DNA from 3 places in the Brevibacterium sp. K72 genome. Region 3 is predicted to be linked to each of the others. Evidence: predicted binding sites of a transcription regulator. Region 3 holds the regulator's gene; each other region holds the start of a gene.
The links. The regulator HspR, encoded in region 3, represses chaperone genes until heat shock. The targets are predictions, from matches to a motif close to AAGTTGAGTCNNNNNGACTCAACTT.
Positions count from the first base shown of each region.

Region 1: clpB (ATP-dependent chaperone ClpB) is a predicted target of HspR. The motif match lies at 3,694-3,718, and genes of this name have one in related genera.
Region 2: ACQ1RG_RS07905 (ATP-dependent Clp protease ATP-binding subunit) is a predicted target of HspR. The motif match lies at 3,814-3,838, and genes of this name have one in related genera.

Region 1 is NZ_CP191582.1:689,931-696,296, forward strand. Features, by position in the region: gene pheA (prephenate dehydratase) at 1-372, shown strand, start outside; gene ACQ1RG_RS03055 (FAD-binding dehydrogenase) at 401-2,089, shown strand; gene ACQ1RG_RS03060 (NAD-dependent epimerase/dehydratase family protein) at 2,155-3,156, opposite strand; gene clpB (ATP-dependent chaperone ClpB) at 3,771-6,366, shown strand, end outside.
Region 2 is NZ_CP191582.1:1,802,219-1,808,584, reverse strand. Features, by position in the region: gene ACQ1RG_RS07910 (metallophosphoesterase family protein) at 1-801, shown strand, start outside; gene ACQ1RG_RS07905 (ATP-dependent Clp protease ATP-binding subunit) at 1,251-3,797, opposite strand; gene ACQ1RG_RS07900 (DUF4188 domain-containing protein) at 3,936-4,487, opposite strand; gene ACQ1RG_RS07895 (MerR family transcriptional regulator) at 4,598-5,224, shown strand; gene ACQ1RG_RS07890 (DUF3152 domain-containing protein) at 5,264-6,010, opposite strand; partial or broken gene ACQ1RG_RS07885 (VOC family protein) at 6,037-6,366, opposite strand, start outside.
Region 3 is NZ_CP191582.1:534,466-540,831, reverse strand. Features, by position in the region: gene dnaK (molecular chaperone DnaK) at 178-2,052, shown strand; gene ACQ1RG_RS02415 (nucleotide exchange factor GrpE) at 2,052-2,723, shown strand; gene ACQ1RG_RS02410 (DnaJ C-terminal domain-containing protein) at 2,938-3,987, shown strand; gene ACQ1RG_RS02405 (heat shock protein transcriptional repressor HspR) at 4,002-4,451, shown strand; gene ACQ1RG_RS02400 (purine-cytosine permease family protein) at 4,924-6,366, shown strand, end outside.

The sequences.
Region 1 (6,366 bases), 160 kb from region 3:
CCGATCCCCGCGCAGACCGGGGCGGACAAGACGACACTGGTTGCGGCCCTGCGCTCCGACCGGCCCGGTGCCCTCCTCGAACTCCTCGAGCAGTTCTCGACCCGCGGGATCACGATGTCGCGGATCGAGTCACGCCCCACCGGTGACCGGCTCGGTCTCTACCAGTTCTCCATCGACCTCCTCGGCCACATCAGGGAGGCCAGGGTCTCCGACGCCCTCGTCGGGGTCCACCGGGTCGCGATGAGCGTGAAGTTCCTCGGCAGCTACCCGAGCGCCGACGCCACCCGTCCGATCATCGATCCGACGACGACGGACTCCGCGTTCGCCGAGGCGACCGCGTGGCTGACCGGAGTCCTCGACCGCGACGACTGATCCCACCCCTGCGACGAAGGAGTCGACGATGGACACCGCCCCTGCCGGCACCGGCACGCCCCCTGCCCCCGACGCGATCATCGTCGGGGCGGGACTGGCCGGCCTCGTCGCCGCCTTTGAGCTCACCCGTGCGGGCAGGAGCGTCCTCATCGTCGACCAGGAGAACCGGGCCTCCCTCGGCGGGCAGGCGTTCTGGTCCCTCGGCGGGCTCTTCCTCGTCGACTCCCCCGAACAGCGTCGCCTGGGAGTGCGGGACTCCCTCGACCTCGCCCGCTCCGACTGGGCCGCCTCGGCGGGGTTCGACCGGGAGGAGGACCGCTGGCCGCGCAAGTGGGCCGATGCCTACCTCGACTTCGCCGCCGGGGAGAAGCGGGACTACCTCCACGGCCTCGGGCTGCGGCTGACCCCGATCGTCGGGTGGGCCGAACGCGGCGGCACCGAACCCGGCGACCACGGGAACTCCGTGCCCCGATTCCACCTCACGTGGGGCACCGGTCCCGAGGTCGTGCGGATCTTCCGGGAGCCCGTCGAAGCCGCCGAGGCGGCCGGCCGGGTCGACTTCCGCTTCCGTCACCGGGTCGATGAGCTGCTCACCGACGACCGCGGCGTCGTCGGTGTGCGCGGACGGGTGCTCGCACCGAGCCCGACGGCGCGCGGGATCGCCTCGAACCGGGAGGAGGTCGACGACTTCGAGTTCCGTGCCCCGGCCGTCATCGTCACCAGCGGCGGGATCGGGCACAGCTTCGAGACGATGCGCAGGTTCTGGCCGACCGAGCGCCTCGGCCCGTTCCCCGACCGGATGCTCGCGGGCGTGCCCGCCCATGTCGACGGGGGGATGCTCGGCATCGCCGAGGCGGCGGGGGCGAGTCTGATCAACCGGGACCGGATCTGGGCGTACACCGAGGGCATCGAGAACTGGAACCCGATCTGGCCGGGCCACGGGATCCGCATCATCCCCGGCCCCTCCTCGCTGTGGTTCGACGCCGCCGGGCAGCGTCTGCCCGCCCCGAACTACCCGGGATTCGACACGAACCGGACGATGGCCGCGATCCTGAGCACCGGGCACGACTACTCGTGGTTCGTCCTCAACGCCTCGATCATCCGCAAGGAGTTCGCGCTCTCGGGCTCCGAGCAGAACCCCGACCTCACGCTCAAGGACATCCGGGTCACCCTCGACCGCGTGCGCTCCTCCGGCGCGCCCGCCCCCGTCGAGGCGTTCACCCGGTTCGGGTCCGACTTCGTCGTCGCCGAGACCACCGAGGAGCTCGTCGCGGGGATGAATGCCCGCTCCCGGGGCCCGGTCATCGACCACGATGACCTCGTCGCGCAGATCGCAGCCCGGGACCGGGAGATCGGGGACGCCGACCCCCGGGATCCGCAGGTGCAGGCGATCCACCGGGCCCGGCGCTACCTCGGCGATCGGATCGTGCGGGTCCAGCGCCCGCATGCGATCCTCGACCCCGCGCACGGACCGCTCATCGCCGTCCGGTTGGGAATCCTCTCACGCAAGACCCTCGGAGGGCTCGAGACGGACCTCGACGCCCAGGTCCTCGACTCCGGCGGTGAGCCGATCCCGGGTCTCTTCGCCGCCGGTGAGGTCGCCGGGTTCGGCGGCGGCGGAATGCACGGGTACAACGCGCTCGAGGGGACGTTCCTCGGCGGGTGCATCTTCTCGGGACTGCGCGCCGGTCGCGCCGTGGCCGCACGGCCGAGGTAGGGCGTCGGCGGCCTCAGGCTGAACTGACAGTGTGCGGTTCAGGCGGCGGGGCCGGGGGCGTCGGTTCAGGCGGCGGGGCCGGGGTTCTCCGCGTCGGGGGCGGTCGCCTCGGCGCCCGAGACGGGGCCGGCGGGGCGCTGGAGGCGCGACGGGGTGAGGTACTGGGTCGTCGAGATCCCGAGCACCCGCTGCTGGCGGGAGAGGTTGTACGTGCGGTCGTGCTGGAGGTATTCGACGAGGAACAGCCGGGCGCTGTCCCCGCGCCGGAACAGCGACTTCACCTTGAGCCCCACCTTCGCTGCGACGAGCGCCTTGTCCTTGGCGATCGCCTCGATGACGACGGGGTCATAGCCCATCCGGGCGAAATGCGTGGCCACCGCATCCTTGAGGCGGTAGGGGATCGGGTCGCCGATGTTGAACGGCCCCGAGGCCTTGGGCACGTCGAGACACGCGAGTGCCGCCCGGACGAGATTGTCGATCGCCGTCAGGGTCATCTTCTGCCGACCGCCGCCGGGCAGGGTGAGGACCCCTTTGCGTGCGAAGCAGCGCAGGCTGGGCATGAACATCGTCTCGCCCGGGCCGTAGACGGCGGCAGGGCGGAGGATCGCGGCGTCGGGACGGATGCGGGTGACCAGCTGCTCGGCGAGCACATGGGTCTTCGCGTAGTCGTCGTGGTACTCGCTCGGGCCCTTCGGGCCCGCCTCCTCCCAGAGGTCGGTGTGCGGGGCCGTCGGTGAGTAGACGGTCGTCGAGGACAGATGGACGATCCTCGCGTCCTCGAAGGCGTCGAGGACGTTGCGGGTGCCGGTGACACGCACGTCGTAGAAGTCGTCGTAGGCTGCGGTGACGTCGTGGATGCCGGCACAGTGGAAGACAGCGGTGACCTTCTTCGCCAGAGAGCGGATCGGGGCCGGCGCCTCCTGTCGGATGTCCCATTCGTGGAAGTTCACGCCCGGGATCTGCGGATCCCGTCGGCACAGGGCGTAGACCGGTTCGTCACGGGTCGCCAGGGCACGGGCGATGGCACCGCCGATGAAGCCGCTCGCCCCGGTCACCACTATCGCCACGGCCGCTCCTCGCTCTTTCCCGCTCTCACCGGTCCCGGGTGCGCGCATCCCCCTGCGGCATGTCGAGCATGGCCGGATCGGCATCGGTCAGGGGGAGTCCGCTGCACACGGAACACTGCCTTGCCTAAGGCAACTGTAACCGACCACACGGACTCGGCCGCGTCGGGCCCGCAGAAATCGTTCCCCACAAGACCTCATCGTGAGAATACAATTGCCTCAGCTGTAACCGCCCTTGTCCCCAGTCGCCTGGAATCAGGAGCCGCCGATGACGCCGCCGCACACGACCATCGGCCACGGGGCTGCGACGAAGGCCGCCGGGATCCACGCGCGGCCCGGACCACCGCGCCGGCGTCCTCTCTCCCCCTCCGCCCTCGCCGCCCAGCCGCACGTTGCCCTCACCGCCCGGCCGGGCCCCGCCATCTCCGCCCAACCTGGCGCCGCCATCTCCGCCCGGGCGGACCCCGCGACCATCCACCGCCCCGGCGTCGAGGCGGTGGTGCAACCCTGATCTCGGCGACAATTCCCCCTCGAAAACCAAAGTTGAGTGGAATAGACTCAACTTTTGAGGTGTTGGAACGAAGAGAAGTCACACACACCAGTTGAAGGAGATGCGCATGGACGCACAGATGACGACCAAGTCACGAGAGGCGCTGCAGGCGGCGGTCAATGACGTCGTCGCGCGCCACAACAACCAGATCGAACCGGCCCACCTCGTCGCGGCGCTGCTCGAGCAGCCGGATTCCCTCGCCTCGAACCTGCTGGCCAAGGTCGGTGCCGACCGCCAGTCCGTTCTCACCGCCGTCGACGCCGTGATCGGCGGATTCCCCACAGTCAGCGGTCAGTCCGTCTCGCAGCCGAGCCTCTCGCGCGCCGGCCTCGAGATGATGAACCTCGCCCAGGAGGAGATGACGGCGCTCGGCGACCAGTACGTCTCCACCGAGCACCTCCTGCTCGCGGCAGCCGCGATGCACGACGGCTCGGGCGATGCCCTGCGCAGCAACGGCGCGAGCCGCGACGCGCTGCTCGCCGCCCTGCCGGAGCTGCGCGGCGGCAAGAAGGTCACCTCGGAGAACCCTGAGGACACGATGCAGTCGCTCGAGAAGTTCGGCATCGACCTCACCGCGGCCGCCCGCGAAGGCAAGCTCGACCCGGTCATCGGCCGTGACAAGGAGGTGCGCCGGGTCATCCAGGTGCTCTCGCGCCGGACGAAGAACAACCCCGTCCTCATCGGCGAGCCCGGCGTCGGCAAGACCGCCGTCGTCGAGGGCCTCGCCCAGCGCATCGTCGCCGGCGACGTGCCCGAGTCCCTGCGGGACAAGACGCTCATCAGCCTCGACCTCTCGGCCATGGTGGCCGGAGCGAAGTACCGCGGTGAGTTCGAGGAGCGCCTCAAGGCGGTCCTCGAGGAGATCAAGAACGCCGACGGCCAGATCATCACGTTCATCGACGAGCTCCACACGATCGTCGGGGCCGGGGCCGGCGGGGACTCCTCGATGGATGCCGGCAACATGCTCAAGCCGATGCTCGCCCGCGGCGAGCTGCGGCTCATCGGTGCGACCACGCTCGATGAGTACCGCGAGAACATCGAGAAGGACCCGGCGCTCGAACGCCGCTTCCAGCAGGTGTTCGTCGGCGAACCGAGCGTCGAGGACACCATCGCGATCCTCCGCGGACTCAAGGAGCGCTACGAAGCGCACCACAAGGTCTCGATCAACGACGGCGCCCTCGTCGCCGCAGCCGGCCTGTCGAACCGGTACATCACCGGCAGGCAGCTGCCGGACAAGGCGATCGACCTCGTCGACGAGGCGGCATCACGGCTGCGTATGGAGATCGACTCGGCTCCGGCGGAGATCGACGAGCTGCGCCGTGCCGTCGACCGCCTGAAGATGGAGGAGATGGCCCTGTCGAAGGAGACCGACTCCGCCTCCCAGGAGCGGCTGAGCAACCTGCGCGCCGACCTCGCGGACAAAGAGGAGAACCTCCGCGGCCTCGAGGCGACGTGGGAGTCCCAGCGGGCCGGCCTCAACCGGGTCGGCGAGCTGAAGACGAAGCTCGACGAACTGCGCTCGCAGGCCGAGAAGGCCCAGCGCGACACGGACCTCGAGACGGCGTCGCGTCTGCTCTACGGGGAGATCCCCGCGGTGCAGAAGGAGATCGCCGAGGCCGAGGCCGAGGAGGCAGAGGCCGACGCCGGCCAGACCAGCGATCCGATGGTCAGCGACAAGGTCACGGCCAACGACATCGCCGAGGTGGTGGCGTCGTGGACGGGCATCCCCGCCGGACGCCTCATGCAGGGCGAGGTCGAGAAGCTGCTCGGGGCGGAGAACGAGCTCGGCAAGCGCCTCATCGGGCAGAAGGATGCCGTTGCCGCGGTCTCCGATGCGATCCGCCGCTCCCGGGCCGGGGTCTCCGATCCCGACCGGCCGACCGGGTCGTTCCTCTTCCTCGGACCGACCGGCGTCGGCAAGACGGAGCTCGCGAAGTCACTCGCGGACTTCCTCTTCGACGACGAGAAGGCCCTCATCCGCATCGACATGAGCGAGTACGGGGAGAAGCACACGGTCTCCCGCCTCGTCGGTGCTCCCCCGGGGTACGTCGGCTACGACGAGGGCGGTCAGCTCACCGAGGCGGTGCGTCGGCGTCCGTACTCCGTCGTCCTCCTCGACGAGGTGGAGAAGGCGCATCCGAGCGTCTTCGACATCCTCCTCCAGGTCCTCGACGACGGTCGTCTCACGGATGGTCAGGGCCGCACGGTCGACTTCCGGAACACGATCCTCATCCTCACCTCGAACCTCGGTTCCCAGTTCCTCGTCGATCAGGCGATGACGGCGCAGGAGCAGAAGGATGCGGTCATGGACGTCGTCGCCTCGGCGTTCAAGCCCGAGTTCCTCAACCGGCTCGACGACATCGTGCTCTTCGACGCGCTGAGCAACGACGAGCTCACCTCGATCGTCGACCTGCAGATCAAGAGCATGGACAAGCGCCTCGCGGATCGTCGGATCACCCTCGACGTGACCCAGGAGGCCAAGGACTGGCTCGCGCTCGAAGGCTACGATCCGGCCTACGGTGCGAGGCCTCTGCGCCGTCTCGTCCAGCGCGAGATCGGGGACAAGCTGGCGCGGAAGATGCTCGCCGGCGACATCCAGGACGGGGACACGGTCCTCGTCACGATGCCCGAGCACGCCGACACGACGGGTCTGGAGCTCCAGG
Region 2 (6,366 bases), 1.3 Mb from region 3:
CTCGCGATCGCCGGCGACATCACCCCTCGCGGATACGACTTCGAGTACGCGAACGTGCGCAAGCGCATGGACAAGCACACGTCCCCCGGCACGGTGGCGTGGGCGATCGGCAACCACGAGTTCTACGTTCCCAAGTACAAGGACCCGAACACGCTGTCCCAGGACACGTGGCCCAACGACGTCGTCGAGGACTCGCTGTTCAAGTCGTTCTACAACTTCGCCGGCCGCAACTCGATCTACGAGGAGTTCAGCTTCGGCGGCATCCCTGTGCTCGCGATCGGCACCGAACGCTACATGCGGTACCACGACGAGAAGCTCTGGGACGAGGTCTGGATGAGCGACAAGCAGTTCTCGTGGCTCGAGGATCGCCTCGACTACTGGAACCGGCGGAACAAGCCGATCATGATCATCACCCACCACCCGCTGCCGAACACGGTCTCCGGGACGAGGAACAAGCTCTACCTCTCGAACTACCTGCAGTCCGATCGCCTCCTCGACCTGCTCGGGCCGTACAAGAACGTCTTCCTCTTCTCCGGACACACGCACTGGGACCTCGAGCTCTCCGACTGGTACACGCGACGCGTCGTCCCCTCCTCGGGCAACCTCTCCGGCTTCAATGTCTTCAACACCGGCGCGATCGAGACCGGCTACACCGACAACGGAACCGGCGGCGAGAAGAGCGTGCCCGGCGGGTTCAACCAAGGACTCCAGGTCGAGGTCTCGGACGACTCCGTGACGGTCCGCGCGCGTGACTTCAAGCGCAAGGCCTGGATGAAGGAGATCACGGTTCCGCTCGCCTGAGTCGGCGGGGTGCGGGCTCGGCGGGGTGCGGGCGCACAACACCGACGCGGTGGTCCGACATATACGCGGTTAGCAGACCGCGTATATGTCGGACCACCGCGTCGGTAATCTGCGTCGTGTCGGTTCACCGCGTTCGTGTCGGTTCACCGCGTCGGTGACGTACTCGCCGCGATCGCTCCCAGAGTGCGCTCCGCCGAGACAGCACTCGGTGCCCAGACAGCTCTCGGCGCCCAGACAGCACAGTGCCCGGGTGGGAATACGCTTCCCACCCGGGCACTGGCCGTGCAGTCACACACGATGCTCGAGGAACGTCGCTGGTCAGGCGCTCGCATGGCCTACCTCACGCGGCCGACCTCACACGCCTGGCCTCGAGCAGCCAATCTCACACGCCTGACCGCACGCGGCCAGCCTCACGCAACCGACCTCACGCAGCGAGCGGCGCGCGCTCCTCACGCAGCGAGCGGCGCGCGCTCCTCTCGCGGGGCGACGACGAGCTCACCGTCGGAGACGGAGACCTCGACGGTGCCGCCCTCGGCGACGGCCTCGGTCACGAGGATGTCGGCGATCCGGTCGTCGAGCTCGCGCTGGATCACCCGGCGCAGCGGACGGGCGCCGAACTCGGGCTCGTAGCCCGCCTCGGCGAGGAAGTCCACGGCCTCCTCGGTGATCTCGAGGGCGATCCCCTGACGGGAGAGCCGCTCGATCGCGAGTTCGAGCTGGAGGCGGACGATCTCCCGCAGCTGCGTGCGGTCGAGCCGGGAGAACATCACGGTCTCGTCGATCCGGTTGAGGAACTCGGGACGCATGACCTCCTTGAGCCGGCCCTTGACCTTCGCCCGCAGGTCCTTGTCCGTGACCGTCGCATCCGCCGAGGTGAAGCCCAGCGGGGTGCTCTGGCCGATGAACTCGGACCCGAGGTTCGAGGTCATGATGATGACGGTGTTGCGGAAGTCGACCGTCCGACCCTGACCGTCGGTGAGCCGACCGTCGTCGAGGACCTGGAGGAGCAGGTTGAACGCATCCGGGTGCGCCTTCTCGACCTCGTCGAGGAGGATGACCGAATACGGGCGCCTGCGCACCTGCTCGGTGAGCTGTCCGGCCTCGTCGTAGCCGACGTAGCCGGGAGGAGCACCGACGAGACGCGACACGGTGTGCCGTTCCCCGAACTCGCTCATGTCGAAGCGGATCATCGCCGCCTCGTCATCGAACAGGGTCGCAGCGAGGGCCTTCGCCAGCTCCGTCTTGCCCACGCCCGTCGGGCCGAGGAAGAGGAAGCTGCCGATCGGCCGCTGCGGGTCGCCCATGCCGGTCTGCGACCGGCGGATGGCCTTCGACACCGCGGTCACGGCGTCGTCCTGACCGACGACGCGCTCGTGGAGCATGTCCTCGAGCCCGGCGAGGCGGATCTTCGTCTCCTGCGTCATGGACGACGCGGGGATCCCGGTCGCCCGGGACACGACGGCAGCGATCTGCTCGGCATCGACGACGCGGTCGCCGCCCTCTTTCGCCGAGGCGGCCGCTGAGCCGAGGACGGCTTCGAGCTGATCCGTCAGGGCGGAGATCTCGTCACGGATCTCCCCGGCCCGCTCGTAGTGCTCGGCGGCTATCGCGGAGTTCTTCTCCGCTTCGAGCTCGCCGAGGCGTGCCCGCAGCGCCGAGGTGTCGACGACGGGTCCGCGCTTGAGCGAGAGCCGCGCTCCGGCCTGATCGATGAGGTCGATCGCCTTGTCCGGCAGGTACCGGTCGGTGATGTAGCGGTGCGAGAGTTCGACCGCTGCCCGGATCGCCTCGGCGTCGTAGGTGACGCCGTGGTGGTCGGCGTAGCGACCGGAGAGGCCGTCGAGGATCGTCACGGCGTCCTCGATGCTCGGCTCCCCGACCATGACCGGCTGGAACCGGCGGGCGAGTGCCGAGTCCTTCTCGATGGTCCGGAACTCCCGCAGCGTCGTCGCGCCGAGGAGGTGGAGATCTCCGCGGGCGAGCCGCGGCTTGAGGATGTTGCCGGCGTCCATCGAGTTCGATTCGCCGTTGCCGCCGGCGCCGACGAGCGTGTGGAGCTCGTCGACGAAGACGATCGTGTCGCCGTCGGCGGCGATCTCGTCGAGCGTGTTGGTCAGTCGTTCCTCGAAGTCACCGCGGTAGCGGGTACCGGCGAGCATGCCGGGCATGTCGAGGGCGATGACGCGCTTGCCCTGCAGCTGCGCGGGAATCTCGCCGGACTCGATCGCCTGGGCGAGGCCTTCGGCGATCGCGGTCTTGCCGACACCGGCTTCGCCGATGAGAACGGGGTTGTTCTTCGTTCGGCGAGCGAGGATCTCGATGGTCTCCTCGATCTCGTCGCCGCGGCCGATGACCGGGTCGAGCCGACCCTCAGCGGCGAGCGCGGTGAGGTCGGTGCCGAACTTCTCGAGCATCGACTCCTCCCCATTGGTCTCACCGGAGGCGTTCGCATTCTGCTTCGCCTCGGCGGCCTGAGCACCGGCCTGCAGCGTGGCCTGGGTGACCCCGGCCTGTGCGAGGATCCGCCCGGCGGGCATCTCCTGATTGAGGACGAAGGCGAAGAACACGTGCTCGGGGTCGATGTAGGTCGATCCGAACGCCCGGGCCACCTGGTAGGCGTCGAGCAGCGCCTTCTGAGCAGCGCCCGTGAGCGTGGGCGCACCGTCGCCGGTGCGTGATTCGGCTGCCTCGGGCAGTCGTTCGTCGATCGCGGTCACGATCGCCTCGGGGTCGGCGCCCATCTGACGCAGCGACGCCGAGCCGTGCTCGGATTCGACCATGACGCGCAGCAGGTGCAGCGCGTCGACCTCTTCCTGGCCGCGACCGCGGGACAGGGCGGCGGCACCGTCGACGACCTCCCGGGTGCGCTTGGACAGCAGCCGGTTGATGTCGACGGAACGGCCCTGACGTGGGGTGTTCTGACCCTGCAGGTAGCGGGCGAGGAACTCGTCGAACGAGCCCTCGCCGCCGCTGGAAGGTCCGAAGAAGTTAGCCAAAGTGACCTCCTCTTGAAAGTTGAGTCAGGGTGACTCAGTTAAGTCCTTTGACCCAATCAACGAGAATCACTTCGGGGTTATTCCCCGCCCGAATCCGAGCGTGAGCGAGGTCTCCGCGGCCGCTGCGGCGCGGGTCCCTCACCGGTCGCGACGCGCCTGCCGGTCACGGGCGCGGACGCTGCGCGGACCGACCGGACGGGTGCCGACGGCCTTCGCGAGTCCCAACGGCGGCGTGCCGACGTACATCGACTCGGCTCCGGCGACGGGGAACGTCTCGTGCCAGACGCCGACGGCGTTCGGCGCCGAGCGGGCCCGCTTGTTGAACGCCGTCCAGGCCGGACGGTGCTCGGATTCGGGGGCGGCGGCGTAGCTGTAGATCTTCTCGAGCGAATCCCAGTACTGGACGAGCCAGGGTCCACGGAGATCGAACACGAGCCGGTAGCCGCGCATTCCCGAGTCCGGGTCCGCGGAGAGCTCGGCGAGCATCCGCGGCATGGCCGCGAAGACCGGTATCCACTGGTCGAAGCGCCACCATCGGCGGATCCGCATGCCGATGATGAAGACGACGAGCTCGCCGTCGTAGTCGTGGGTGAGCTTCTCCGGCCCGGGGACCGCTCGCCGCGAACTCGTCGGCGCGCCTGCGCCGGTCGGTGGATCAGTCGCCTCTGGTGTGTTCGCTGTCGTCGCCATCGCTCGCCCCTGCCATAATGGATATCTGCACTCTCCAATATTGGATACCTTGACTCTCCAATGTCAAGGGTCGGTCGACATTCGTCTCCGATGAACGAAACGAGGTCCGCATGCGCATCTCCGAGCTCTCGCGCCGCAGCGACGTGCCGGTGGCGACGATCAAGTACTACCTGCGTGAAGGTCTGCTGCCCGCCGGCGAGCGGACCTCGGCGACGCAGGCGGTCTACACCGAGGCGCACGTCAACCGCCTCGAGCTCATCCGCGCGCTTCTCGGCCCGGCACGGCTCTCGATCGAGAAGGCGAAGCGCGTGCTCGGAGTCATCGACGATCCGCCGGACACGTTCATCGGCGTCCTCGGCGCCGCACAGGAGGCGACCGCGCAGGAGCCCGCCGATGCCCCCGACGACGGCCCTGCCCTTGCGCTCATCGCCGAACTCGGATGGTCGGTGGATCCGGAGAGCGTCGAGGTCCGCCAGCTTGCGAGCGCGCTGCGCGCCGTCGAGGCCGGCGGCGTCGAGGTCCTCGACGGCGGGCTCGCTCGATACGGTCGTACGATCCATGACCTCGCCGAGGCGGAGGTGGCGACCGTGCCCACCGATGAGATCGACGGGGCCGTCCGTCAGGCCGTGCTCGGCACTCTGCTCCTCGAACCCGTGCTGCTCGCCCTGCGCCGGCTGGCCCAGCAGGATGTCGCGACCCGGAGGTTCAGGGACGCAGATTCGGGCGCTGAGGGCTGAGGGCTGAGGGGAGCCTGTGCCCCTTAACCCTCTGTGCCCCTAACCTTCAGACGGCCAGCCATTGGGCTTGCAGCCTTGGAGTCCCTTCGTCTGCTGCTGCATGAGCGGGGCGGTCTTTCCCGTGCCCGGGCACGATGCGTGTCCGTGGCCGAGGGCGTGGCCGACCTCGTGGTTGATGAGGTACTGCCGGTACTGAGTGAGATCGTCGAACTCCTCGGTCGCACTCACCCAGCGCTTCGCATTGAGGATGACATTGGGCCCGTTGCGGCACGAGAGCTTGCCGAGGGTGCGCAGCGGCAGGCACATCTCGTCGACGGTGTTCGGGCTCGCGATGCTGATCATCGCATCCTGTCCCTTGTCGACGAGCTCGATCGAGACATCGTCGATGTCCTGCCAGCCCCGCTCGTCCTGGAGCGTGTCGATGATGAAGCCGGCCGCCTCGTCGACGTCGATCGGCAGGTTGTCCTCGACCCGCAGCGCGACCTGGAAGGTCCGGCCGCCGTCGCGATTGGGACCGACCTCCTCGGCGGGCCGCTTCCACTCTCCGCTGCCCTCCATCTCGATGTCGTCCTCGCTCACCGCCTCCTGCGTCGACCCGGTGGTCGGACCCGTGGTCGGCTCGGCCGGCTCGGTCACCGAGGGGGCGGCGATCGTCTCGACCACCTGCGGCGTCCGCCGCGTCTCTGTCGGCTCAGCAGCCGGCGCGCACGCGCCGATACCGGCGAGGAGCGTGAGGACGGCGAGCGCCGAGGCGGCGCGGACGGCGCGCGAACGGGGATGGGTCACAGGGCGAGTCTAACGGGGAGTTGCCCTCAGAACTCGAGCCGACCGCCCGGCCCGCGCAGCACCGCCCGCACGCGGTACTCATCACCGGGGATCACCTCGGCGTCACCGGCCCCGAGCACCTCGAGCGCCTGCCGTGTGGCTCCCACATCGGGCGACACGATCTGCAGGGACAGCAGCTCGACGGTCGGCAGTCCCGCCTCGGCGGGGTGCGCCGACTCTCCCCAGTCGATGAGGAACGGCTGCGTCCCCTCCGCCGGCAGGGGCGCCCGGGAGGTCAGTCGCCACTCGAGCAGCTCGCCGTCCGCGGTCTCACGCGACATGTCCCTCACCTCGCCGATGTCGACGCCCGCGGAGTT
Region 3 (6,366 bases):
CAACTTTTACAGGTGGGGATTGACGATCTCAGCCGCGAAGAGAATACTTGAGTCCATCAGACTCAATGCGGGCGGCGGTCCGACGAGGCGACACCGGGAGGCAGCTCCCGGAACGGCTTCCGAGGACGACCGCACGCATTCAGCCCGAGCCGACTCTGAGAGTTAAGGAGAAACGATATGGCACGTGCAGTTGGAATCGACCTCGGAACCACGAACTCCGTCGTCGCCGTCCTCGAGGGCGGTGACCCCAAGGTCATCGCGAACATGGAAGGCGGTCGCACGACCCCGTCCGTCGTCGCAGTCAACAAGAACGGAGACTCCCTGGTCGGCGAGATCGCCAAGCGCCAGGCCGTCACCAACGTGAAGAACACCGTGGCGTCCGTCAAGCGCCACATGGGAACCGACTGGGACACCGAGATCGGCGGCAAGAAGCTCACCGCTCCCGAGGTCTCCGCGCGCATCCTGCAGAAGCTCAAGCACGACGCTGAGGAATACCTCCAGGAGAAGGTCACCGACGCGGTCATCACCGTCCCGGCCTACTTCAACGACGCTGAGCGTCAGGCCACCAAGGATGCCGGTGAGATCGCCGGCCTCAACGTCCTGCGCATCATCAACGAGCCCACCGCCGCCGCTCTGGCCTACGGCCTCGAGCGCGGCAAGGAAGACGAGCTCATCCTCGTCTTCGACCTCGGCGGCGGTACGTTCGACGTCTCGCTGCTCGAAGTCGGCAAGGACGACGACGGCTTCTCGACCATTCAGGTCCGTGCGACCTCCGGCGACAACCGCCTCGGCGGTGACGACTGGGATCAGCGGATCGTCGATTGGCTGGTCGAGCAGGTCAAGAACAACTACGGCGTCGACCTGACCAAGGACTCGACGGCGATGCAGCGTCTCAAGGAGGCCGCTGAGCAGGCGAAGAAGGAGCTCTCGTCCGCGACGAGCACCAACATCTCCCTCCAGTACCTCTCGATGAGCGAGAACGGTCCGATCCACCTCGACGAGACCCTCACCCGGGCGAAGTTCGAGGACCTCACCAAGGACCTCCTCGAGCGCACGAAGGCCCCGTTCCACGCGGTGATGAAGGATGCCGGCGTGTCCGTCAAGGACATCGACCACGTCGTCCTCGTCGGTGGTTCGACCCGTATGCCCGGTGTCACCCAGGTCGTCACCGAGCTCACCGGAGGCAAGGAGCCCAACAAGGGCGTCAACCCCGATGAGGTCGTCGCGATCGGCGCCGCCGTCCAGGCCGGTGTGCTCATGGGCGAACGCAAGGACGTCCTCCTCATCGACGTCACCCCGCTCTCGCTCGGTCTCGAGACCAAGGGCGGCGTGATGACGAAGCTCATCGAACGCAACACCCCGATCCCGACCAAGCGCTCGGAGACGTTCACCACGGCTGAGGACAACCAGCCCTCGGTGTCGATCCAGGTGTTCCAGGGTGAGCGCGAGTTCACTCGCGACAACAAGAACCTCGGCACCTTCGAGCTCACCGGCATCGCGCCGGCGCCGCGCGGAGTCCCGCAGATCGAGGTCGCGTTCGACATCGACGCCAACGGCATCGTCCATGTCTCGGCCACCGACAAGGGAACCGGCAAGGAGCAGTCGATGACGATCACCGGCGGCTCGGCGCTTCCCAAGGAGGACATCGAGCGCATGGTCCGTGAGGCCGAGGAGCACGCGGAAGAGGACAAGAAGCGCCGTGAGGCCGCTGACGTCCGCAACAACGCGGAGAACCTCGCCTACCAGACCCAGAAGCTGCTCGACGACAACGCCGACAAGCTGCCTGAGGACGTCAAGTCGGAGATCCAGTCCGACGTCGACGCCGTCAAGGAAGCTCTCAAGGGCGAAGACGACGACGCGGTGAAGAAGGCGTTCGACACCCTCACCGAGAAGCAGCAGAAGATCGGCGAGGCGATCTACGCACAGCAGGAAGCCGGCGCCGGTGCTGCCGGCGGAGCCTCCGACCAGGGCGGCTCCGATGCCGGAACGGGCGCTGACGACGATGTCGTCGACGCCGAGGTCGTGGATGATGAGGACGAGGAGAAGAAGTAATGACCACCGAGGGCAACGATCCGTCGTCCGAGGAGCCACGCTTCACCTTCCATGACAAGCGCCGGGTCGATCCGGACACCGGTGAACTCCGTCCCGAGGCCGACGCCGAGTCGGCCTCGGGGGCCGGGGAGGGACAGGACACCGAGGAAGTGTTGGCCGATGCCAGCGACCTCGGGGTCGATATCCCCGCCGATGCCTCGAGCCTCAACGACACCGAGGCGGCCGCCGAACCGGGTGCGGCTGAGCCCGCCCCCGGAACGGAGGCCGCAGCCCACCTCGCGGATCTCAAGCGGATCAACGCGGAGTACGCCGCCTACCGGATGCGCGCCGACCGCGAACGCGAGCGGGCGGCAGCCGGCGGCACGATCAAGGTCGTCGAGGCGCTGGTCCCCGTCCTCGACGAGGTGCGGCTGGCGCAGGAGAACGGCGACGTCTCCGGGCCCTTCGAGGCCCACGTGAACAAGCTGCTCGACGCGCTGGCCAAGGTCGGCGTCGAACAGTACGGTGCCGTCGGCGACGAGTTCGATCCGCGGCTGCATGAGGCCCTCATGCAGCAGCCGTCGGACGACGTCGAGGTGCCGACGGTCTTCATGGTCATGCAGCCGGGCTACCGCATGGGTGATCGCATCATCCGCGCGGCCCGCGTCGGCGTGCAGCAGCCGGAGGACTGAGGACCCCGACCCCGCCGAGGTGGGACCGCCTCCCAGCGTTCGTGAGCGGATGCTGGGACGAAGGAACCGCCTCGGCGACGGTCCGGAGTCTCCGGGACGCAGACGTTGTCCGGGGGCTGCGGATTGTGAGCAGACAGATGAGGGAAACGATGACAGAGCCGAGGCCAGGTGGCAGCGGCACGACGAACAGGACAAGGAAGAAGGGAGGTGCCAGATGAGTACCGGACCGCAGAATGACTGGTTCGAGAAGGACTTCTACAAGACCCTCGGCGTCTCCAAGGACGCGACGGACTCCGAGATCAAGAAGGCCTACCGCAAGCTCGCGCGGAAGTACCATCCGGACGCGAATCCGGGGGACGCCGAGGCGGAGGCGAAGTTCAAGGAGATCGGACAGGCCCACCAGGTGCTGTCGAACAAGGAGTCGCGCGAACAGTACGACCAGGTCCGCGCGATGGGCAGCGGCGCCAGGTTCAGCGCCGGTGCCGGTGGTGCCGGCGGCGGAGGCGGGTTCGACGACGTCTTCTCCGACCTCTTCGGAGGCGGCGGTCGCACGCGCACACGCACGACCTACTCGCCCGGCGGCGGAGGTTTCGGCGGCGGATACGGCGACGTTCCGCCCGATCTCGCCGATCTGCTCAACGGCTTCGGCGGCGGTGCCTCCTACGGCGGCTACGGTGACAGCGGCTTCGGCGGCGGCTACTCGCCCCCGGTCAAGGGCGGTGACATCAAGTCCTCGACCAATCTCAGCTTCACCGAGGCTGCCAACGGTGCCTCGGTCAAGCTGAAGATGCCCAACGGCAAGCCGCTGACCGTGCGCACCCCGATCGGGGTCAAGGACGGGCAGAAGATCCGACTGGCAGGCAAGGGCAAGGCGAGCCCGAACGGCGGCGAGCCCGGCGACGTCATCCTCACGGTCCACGTCAAGCCGCACCCGGTGTTCACCCGCGACGGCGACAACCTGCGGATGGACCTGCCGGTGAGCTTCGACGAAGCGGCCCTCGGTGCGGAGGTCAAGGTGCCCACGCTCGGCGGTCAGCCCGTCAAGGTGAAGATCCCCGCGGGCACGCCCTCGGGTCGGACCCTGCGCGTGCGCGGCAAGGGCGTGCAGACGAAGAAGGGCACGGGCGACCTGCTCGTAACCGTTGAGATCGTCGCCCCGAAGAACCTCTCGAAGGAGGCCAAGGAAGCGGTCGAGGCCTACAAGGCGGCGACCGAGTCCGAGGATCCGCGAGCCGGCCTGCTCGATCGGGCCAAGGCGAGCTGAGGCGGCGGGGCACCATGCAGTTCTCTCAGAGTGCGGCGCTCTACGTCATCTCCGTGGCAGCGGAACTCGCGGGCATGCACCCGCAGACCCTGCGGCAGTATGACCGGATGGGCCTCGTCACCCCGCAGCGGACGGCCGGCAAGGGCCGCCGCTACTCGGGGCGGGACATCGCCAAGCTGCGCCTGATCCAGCATCTCTCGCAGGACGAGGGCGTCAACCTCGTGGGGATCAAGAAGATCATGGAGATGCAGAACCAGATCGACGCCCTCCGGAGCCGGAACCAGGAGCTCGAGGAGGAGGCCCTCGCCCAGGCGGAGGCACGCGAGCGGGATGCCCGCGTGTTCGCCGCCGGGTCGAGGGGCGACGTCGTCTCGATCGCCCGCGGCCGGCGGCCGAAGGTGTCGCCGGAGTCCGGGACCGGAGCCGTGGTGCTCTACGACGACTTCCGCGCCCGGAGGGTGTGAGCGCCCGGCGGCGACGCGGCGCCTGGTAGCACGGCGTGAGCGCCGGGCGGCGCCGGGCGTGAGCGAACAGGGGTGGCTGACGCCGCCCCTTTTCTCATGCCCGGGGTGTTCCTCCGCGCCGCCGGGTGTCCAGTGGCATCGCTTCGAGCCGAGTCCGCGCGCTGCCCACCTGATTGGGTCGGTTTTCGCCCGATGAGTCTGTTCATGAACCGACCGATCGGGCGAGAACCGACTCATTTGCGTGTGTGCGGGTCGGAGTGGCGCTCGGTTCCTGTGGCTCTGCCTGCAGGAAGCCCCTGAGCGCAGCCGATGTCCGCGGGTGCTCCCACAGCCACCACTGGTCACTGCGCGGACCTGTCCGCGAGATGAAACTTTGGTCTCGAAACATGGACGAAACTCAGTCGACACGCACCGAAACAATCGCCTGCCAGGATGGGCGATGTTGGGATCGGGCGCGACTGAGAGGGCCACCATGAAAGAGACATCGGCGACACCGCCGCCGGGCAGCAGCGAGGCGAAGACCGCGGCGCGGGAGAGCCTCGAGGACTACACGCTGCGCTTCGCCCCGCGCTCCTACCGGACTTGGGCGCCGGCCGTCGTCGCGACGAGTGCGCTCGGCGGGATCGCCTACCTCGCGGACTTCTCGATCGGCGCGAGCATCGGGCTCGCCCACGGCACGGCCAATGGGATCCTCGGCATCCTCACCGCGGCGATCATCATCTTCCTCACCGGGTGGCCGCTCGCGTTCTACGCCGCCCGCTACAACCTCGACCTCGACCTCATCACTCGCGGGGCCGGATTCGGCTACTACGGCTCGGTCATCACGAACATCATCTTCGCGACCTTCACCTTCATCTTCTTCGCCCTCGAGGGCTCGATCATGGCGCAGGGACTCTACCTCGGCCTCGGGATACCGCGCCCGATCGGCTACCTCCTCTCCACGGTCATCATCTTCCCGCTCGTCATCTTCGGCATGAAGGCCCTCGCCCGGCTCCAGGTCTCGACGACGCCGCTGTGGCTCGTCCTCATGGTCGTGCCCGTCGGCTACCTCATCGCCTTCCAGCCCGACTCCGTGAGCTCGTTCTTCGCCTACCAGGGCGAGAGCGGGGAGAGCGCGAACTTCGCCTCGGCGATGCTCGCCGCCGGCGTCTGCCTCTCCCTCATCGCCCAGATCGCCGAGCAGATCGACTACCTGCGCTTCATGCCGCCCCGCACCCCGGCCAACCGTCGCAGCTGGTGGACCGCGGTCATCCTCGCCGGTCCCGGCTGGGTGATCTTCGGGGCGACGAAGCAGATCATCGGCATGTTCCTCGCCGTCTACCTCATCGCCAACGTCCCCGGAGCGACGAGCTTCGCGACCGAACCCGTCCAGCAGCTGCTCGCCACCTACGAGCAGATGATGCCGCAGTGGCTCGCGCTCCTGCTCGCCGTCGTCCTCGTCGTCATCTCGCAGGTGAAGATCAACGTCACCAACGCCTACTCCGGCTCGCTGGCGTGGACGAACGCGTACACGCGGATCACCAAGCGCTACCCGGGGCGGATCACGTTCCTCGTCGTCAACCTCCTCTTCGCGCTCGCGCTCATGGAGCTGAACATGTTCGACTTCCTCAACGCGATCCTCAGCTTCTACGCCAACCTCGCGATGTCGTGGATCTGCGTCGTCGCCGCCGACATCGCGATCAACAAGTACGTCCTCGGACTCTCCCCGAAGACACCGGAGTTCCGTCGTGGGATGCTCTACGACTGGAATCCCGTCGGAGTCGTCTCGCTGCTCCTCTCCGGAGGAGTGTCGATCGCGATCTATTTCGGGGCCTTCGGGTCCGCCGTCCAGCCGTTCTCGCCGCTCTTCGCCGTCGGCATCGCGATCGTCGCGACCCCGCTCATGGCGATCCTCACCCGTGGCCGGTACTATCTG